One region of the Muriventricola aceti genome, then DNA from elsewhere that is predicted to be linked to it. Evidence: predicted binding sites of a transcription regulator. Region 1 holds the regulator's gene; the other holds the start of a gene.
What was found. Region 1 encodes Rex, which represses fermentation and respiration genes when NADH is low (regulators of the CRP and FNR family bind a similar motif). Its sites were predicted from a motif close to ATTGTTAANNNNTTAACAAT; they were not measured.
Positions count from the first base shown of each region.

Region 1 (3,423 bases):
CCTGATATGAAGTTCTGAGAGGGGCTGTTTGCCGCTCTCAATCTCATCATATGCGGAGGGGGCGGATGGGTTCTGCCTATGTCAGATAATTTTTTCCGCGAAGGCACGCAGCATCGTGGCCACTTCAGCCCGGTTAGCGCTCTTTTGTGGACTGAGCGTCAGGCTGTCGGCAGAAGAACTGCTGATGATTCCCTCCGCCACAGCCCAGGACAGGGCATTATGAGCCCAGTCGCTGGCCTGCCCCAGGTCCTGATACCCGGACAGGTCGGCCCCCTCAGCCGCTTCCAGCCCAAGGTAACTCGTGGTGAAGCTGTACAGCAGCGCCGCCACCTGCTGGCGGGTCACTTGCTGCTCCGGGCTGAAGGTGTCTGCTCCTGTTCCAGCTGTAATTCCCTGCTCCGCGCCCCACTTCACATAAGGGGCATACCAGGCACTCTCCGGCACGTCGGCAAAGGTGACACTGGCGCGCTCCAGCTCCTCTTTCGGCGCTCCAGCCATCTGGTAGAGCACCGTCATCAGCATAGCTCGGTTCATAGCTGAACTCGGTCCAAAGTGGTGCTCGTCCATCCCCGAAAACAGTGTGTTTCGGTACACATAATCTACGGGAGCGTAGTACCAATCCGTCTGGCATACATCATAGAAGGGCGTCGGATCCTCTCTGCCGTCTTCCAGGGCATAGACGCCCTGGAGCCCCAACTGGGCCGCCCCGGACAGGACCGTTACACTGGCCACAGTATTCTCTCCCACCAGGTAGCGGTGTCCGGAGGTCAGGCGGGCCCCGGAGGCCAGCTCTATTCCGTCTGTCACATCTATGAAAGCCCCGTCGTGAGAAACGGAGGCGGCTCCGTTCATCAACATGACTCCAGCCCCAGTGGTCAGTGTCATCTCATCGCCATCCGACCAATCTCTGGCCTGGAGCGTGGCGCTGTATGCGCCGCTCTCTTCGCCGGCCAGTTGCGCCAGATAGCCCTGATGCAGGTTATCGAGGCCTTTTTTGCTCTCCTCGTAAGTGCCCTGTAAGGCTTTTTCCGCAGCTTCGTTTCCAGTAGACACAGCCTTGGGCACAAAAGTCCCGGTCAGATAGCTGAGGCTGATCAGGCTGTCGCCCCCCGAAAGGGCATAAGCGCCGCAGGCCAGCATACCCAGCAGCATCACACCGCACAGCAGGCCGATCACAGGCCTTCTCATTGTGGCTCCCCCTTCTTCTCTTCCTCCCGATCCTCCCGCTGGGTAATCATGTAGCTCAGAGCCAAAAGGCTGTCAGAAAAATGGACCGATTCCACCACCACATCATCCCGAACACAGGATATCTCATAGTTTGTAAAATTCCAGATGCCGCGAACTCCGGCGGCCACCAGCCGGTCCCCCATCTCCTGGGCAGCGGCGATGGGCACTGTCAGCAGGCCTACGCTCACTTGGTTTTCCCCCAAAAAGGCCTCCAGGGAATCCGCATGATAGACAGGCACCCCAGCGATTCTGGTCCCCACCACCCGCTCATTTACGTCAAAAGCGGCCAAAAGCTGAAAGCCGTTACTGGAAAATTTAAAATTTTCTATGATAGCCCGGCCTAGGTTGCCGGTCCCCAGCACCACAATGGTATGGCCCTGATTAATGCCCAAAATATCACCGATCTCCTCTTTCAGGCTGTCCACCTTATATCCATAGCCCTGCTGCCCAAAACCACCGAAGCAGAACAAATCTTGGCGGATTTGAGAAGCGGTCAGTCCCATAGATTTCCCTAAGGCATTGGAGGATATCCGGACAACGCCGGACTCCTGAAGCTCTGAGAGCTGTCGGTAGTATCTGGGCAGGCGGCGTATCACCGCCGTTGATACTCGGGTATTTCGTTTCATAGCTTTCGCCTCATCTGCACAACCTCCCCTATACAGCGGAGGCCACTGGATATGATGTTTTTATATAGTTTACCTGATTGCCCCCCCTTGTGTCAAATCCTTTTACGACTCAAAAGGCCCAGGGACGATTCGTCGTCCCTGGGCCTTTTATTGGCAGAAAGCCTGCCAGATTCAGTTCCAAAAATCAGTTTTTTCCTTCAGGCCGATGCTGGAGGCTTTGAATACAGGGTTCTTGCCCGCCCTGCGCTGTTCCATGTAGTCCTGAAGGGCCCGCATAGCTGTACGGCCCAAAATGACAATGACCGGCAGGTTGATGATGGCCATAATGCCCATCAGCACATCGGCCAGGTCCCAGACCAAGCCAAAGGACAACTGGGCCCCTACAAAGACCAGCCCGCAAGCGATAAGCCGGAACACAGTCATCGGCACGCTTCCCAGCTTGCGGTTAGCGATGTAGTTCAAACAGCCCTCACAGTAGAACAAGTTGCCCAGCAGGGTAGTGAAAGCGAAGAGCAGCAGCGCAAAGGTGATAAAGTAGGGGCCTACCGCGCCGAAGGTAGTAGCCAGAGACGCCTGGACCAGGGGCGCACCCTCCAGTCCGCCCTTGATATCGATGCCGGTACACAGGCACATCATGGCCGTGGCGGTACAGACCAGGATGGTGTCAATAAAGACGGACAGCATCTGGACCAATCCCTGCTTGACGGGGTGGGATACGTCAGCGGCCGCGGCGGCGTTGGGGGCGGAACCCACACCGGCCTCGTTGGAGTACAGGCCACGCTTGATTCCCTGCATGATGGCCGAGGAACCAAAGCCCACGGCACCGCCGAACATGGCTCCGAAATCAAATGCCTCGCTGAAAATGCGGCCCAGGACACTGGGAATCATATTCAGATTCATCACCATGACCACCAGGGCCATCAGGATATACAACACACCCATGACAGGGACCAAAACGCCGGTAACCTTGACGATCCGCTTGCCGCCGCCCAGTACACAGATGGCCACCAGGATGGCCAGGATCACGCCGCCCACCACGGCCACAACGCTGTACTCTTTGCCGCCCAGGGTAAAGGTGCCGGCACTGGCGTAGAAGTCATAGCTGGTAAAGCTGCTAATCAGGTTGTAGGAGGCCAGCATATTGAAACCACCGGCATAGGTGGCGATGAGGGCGATGGCGAAGACAACGCCCAGCACCCGGCTCTTAAGAGCCGCCTGAATGTAGTAGGACGGACCACCATAGCTGCCGCCCTCCGGGTCCTTTTTCTTATAGATCTGGGCCAGCGTGCTCTCTACAAAGGCAGTCGCGCCTCCCACAATGGCAATCAGCCACATCCAGAACACGGCGCCATAGCCGCCGATGGCGATGGCATTGGCCACACCTACAATATTTCCGGTACCCACGCGGCTGGCTGTGGATACCATCAGCGCCTCAAATGCGGAAACCGAGTGCTGATCCCCCGTCTTTTCTCCTACCACGCGAATCGACTCCGGCAGCAGGCGCAGCTGGACAAACTTGCTCCGGAAGGTGAAGTACAGGCCTACGCCCAGCAGCATGACGATCAACAGG
Region 1 covers NZ_JAOQKF010000012.1:111,016-114,438, forward strand. Annotated here, with positions in the region: gene OCV64_RS13135 (S-layer homology domain-containing protein) at 82-1,188, opposite strand; gene OCV64_RS13140 (redox-sensing transcriptional repressor Rex) at 1,185-1,853, opposite strand; gene OCV64_RS13145 (alanine/glycine:cation symporter family protein) at 2,025-3,423, opposite strand, start outside.

Region 2 (3,423 bases), on a different contig from region 1:
CTGACGGAGGGCAGATCGCCATTGGCTATATCAAGCCCTGGGGCGACATCTTTTTGAACCTGCTGAAATTTATTGTAGTGCCTATCGTCCTGTTTTCCATCGCTGCCGGAGTCATCTCGATGCAGGACATCAGCCGCGTGGGTTCGGTAGGTGGCAAGACAGTGGTATATTATATGTGTACCACAGCCTTTGCGGTGGTGCTGGCCCTAACGCTGGCCAGCGTGGCGAAGGGGGCCGGCCTCTTTACGACCTTGGAAACCAGCGGCCTGAGCTATGAACCCCCAGCGGGAAAAAGCATTATGTCGGTCATTGTGGATATTTTCCCCGCCAACCCAATCACGCCGTTGGCCAACGCCTCTATGCTCCAGGTTATCGTCATTTCTTTGCTGCTGGGCTTCGGTATCCTGCTGGCCGGAGAGAAGGGGCTGGTGGCCGCCCAGATTGTGGACAGTTTCAATGAGGTGTCCATGAAGATTATGGACCTGATTATCAAGTTGTCTCCCATTGGTGTAGCCTGCCTGATCTGTCCGGTCATCGTGGAAAACGGCCCGGAGATCCTAGCATCCCTAGTGGCGGTGCTGCTAGTGGCCTATGTGGGGTACATCCTTCATGCCGTCCTGGTCTATTCCCTAACCGTGGGTACCTTGGGGGGAGTGTCCCCTCTCAAATTCTTTGCTTACATGGCCCCGGCTATGATGATGGCCTTTTCCTCCGCGTCTTCAGTAGGGACGCTGCCCTTTACGCTGGAGTGTTCCGAGCGGCTGGGTGCCCGGCGTGAGGTGGCCTCCTTTGTCCTGCCCCTGGGGGCCACCATCAATATGGACGGTACTGCCATCTACCAGGGCGTCTGTGCCATCTTTATCGCCACGGCCTTCGGCATTGATTTGAGCCTGGGACAAATGGTCACCATAGTGCTCACCGCTACCCTCGCCTCTATCGGTACCGCCGGCGTACCAGGGGCGGGCATGGTCATGCTGGCCATGGTTCTTCAAAGCGTCAATATCCCCATCGAAGGTATCGCTCTGGTGGCCGGGATCGACCGGATCTTCGATATGGGCCGTACTACAGTGAACATCACTGGCGACGCCGCTTGTGCGGTCATCGTGTCCAAGATGGAGGACCGTAAGACCGCCAAGACGCAGGGCGCGGTCCGCTGATTTTCTCCGCGTTGTGCCTGGAGAGGCGGTGAGGGCCGCCCGATCCACAAAGCTGGCGCGTCAATGGAACAATAAGAGGGAGCCCCTCCTTTGGGAGAGGCTCCCTCTTACTTTTTAAACAAGCCGGAAAAGAATTTGATTTTTATTTAAATAATAATTATATTATTCTATAATAAAATTAAGCAATAAAAATATTTATTTAGAAAAAACTTATTTAATTATATAGACAAATTAGAAAAGAGATATATAATGAAAGCTATACTAAATATATATTTTTTAGTATTTATTGAGAAGTAAAATGGAGGATGATGTAAAATGGGTATTCCAGTTGGGATCAATGGATTCGGACGGATTGGAAGGGTTGTGCTCCGAATCATCTTGGAGCGAGGGGACGGCTTTGACCTGCGCGGCATCAATTTGCGTAAGGCTGACCTGGACTACATGGAGTACATGGTGAAGTATGATTCAGTGTTTCATACCTTTCAGGGGACGGTGGAGCATGATGGCCGCGACCTGATCGTAAACGGACACAGGATCCGGGTATTCAGTCAGAGCGACGCGGGGCAGATCCCATGGAGCGAGTGCGGCGCACAGTACATCGTAGAATCCACCGGGGCCTTTAACTCCCAAGAGCTGGCCTCCCTCCATTTTCAGGGCGGGGCAAAAAAAGTGGTCATTACCGCTCCGGCCAAAGATGAAATGACGCCCACCTTTGTCATGGGCGTCAACCACTGGAATTATAGCGCGGATATGGATGTAGTATCCAACGCCTCCTGCACGACAAATTGTCTGGCGCCTCTGACTAAGGTCATCCAGGACAATTTTGGGATAGAGCAGGCCCTTATGTCTACCATCCATGCCTCTACAGCCAAGCAGAAGGCGGTAGACGCCAGAGCGGGGCGTGATTGGAGGACAGGCCGCTCTGTCATTGGCAACATCATTCCCTCCACGACCGGGGCGGCCAAGGCGGTGGGCCTGGTCATTCCGGAGCTGAAGGGCAAAATGACCGGGATGTCCTTCCGTGTCCCGACCAATGATGTATCCGTGGTGGACCTGACCGCCCGCCTGGTGACACCCACCACCTATGAGGATATATGCCATGCTGTCCATGTGGCCGCCCAGGGCCCCATGAAGGGAATCCTATCCTATACCAGAGATCAGATCGTGTCCTCCGATATCATTGGCAATCCCCACACCTCCATTTTGGACGAAACCGCGGGTATCATGCTGGATGACCGCTTTGTCAAGCTGATCGCTTGGTATGATAACGAGTGGGGGTACTCCAATAAAGTGCTGGACCTGATTTCCCATATGTACCGCGTGGACCGTTCCTAAAAGGAGAGCCGTCTGCCGGGAAACCAGCAGGCGGCTCTTTTTTGTTTTACTCGTCAGCGGTCGTTCTGGTACGCCAGGCGATCTCAGATTCCAAGTCGCTTTTCAGCTTGTTGTTCTCCGCCACCAGATCGTCGTAGTGCCGGCTTTGGACATAGTATTTGACAAACTCAAAAGTGGCCTCCTGGAATTCCTCCTCGCTATAAGAGGGGAGGAGGGAGCCGTTGACTCGCTTCAGGCCCTGGACGGAAATGAGGACCAGACGGCGGTTCTTTTCAGACAGGCGGGCCAGCTTCAGGGTGTCAGGAATCTCCAGACCCAGGCCGTAGGCCTCGTTCACCAGTTCCAGCAGCCGGCGCTGTTCCGGCTTGGCCGATACGATGACCCCGTATTTTTGGAATAGGTCCTTTAGATAATCTACCGATACCAGTTCTCTGGTAATGGTCCCTTTGCCAATGCCGGAGAACATTGTATTTGACAGGGAAAAGCTGACATAAACCTCATTTCCAGTTTTCGGATAACCCATGGACGTTTCCTCCTATACTTTAAATAAAATAGACTGGGGTGAAAGGGGCTGTGTATAGTTTTATTATAGTTCAGGTTGCATTAAATATCAAGAAGATTTTAAAAAAAATTGTGCAGGATTACCGACTGAAAAAAGATGCTGCACTTGGTTATGTCGGCTGAAACTTTGTCAGCCTGTATTTCAAGCGGTACCGTATTGCCCCGTTTTCTCCTGTGGAACGGGACGGTCGGGGCAAAAGAAGGCGTGGTTGGTGAAAAAGGACGAAAGCTGGGGAGAAACAGAGAAAAAATTGTGGAAGGCGCAAGAGAAAAAATTTAAAAAAGGGATTGCAGGGGACGAAAATTTTTTGTAGAATGAATGTATATCAAGAAGTAGCGTGGCCCGTATTTTCGGGCCACTGTCATTTTC
Region 2 covers NZ_JAOQKF010000004.1:173,741-177,163, forward strand. Annotated here, with positions in the region: gene OCV64_RS06185 (dicarboxylate/amino acid:cation symporter) at 1-1,157, shown strand, start outside; gene gap (type I glyceraldehyde-3-phosphate dehydrogenase) at 1,473-2,492, shown strand; gene OCV64_RS06195 (hypothetical protein) at 2,539-3,015, opposite strand.
Region 2: a site for Rex is predicted at 1,296-1,315, ahead of gap (type I glyceraldehyde-3-phosphate dehydrogenase). Genes of this name have one in related genera too.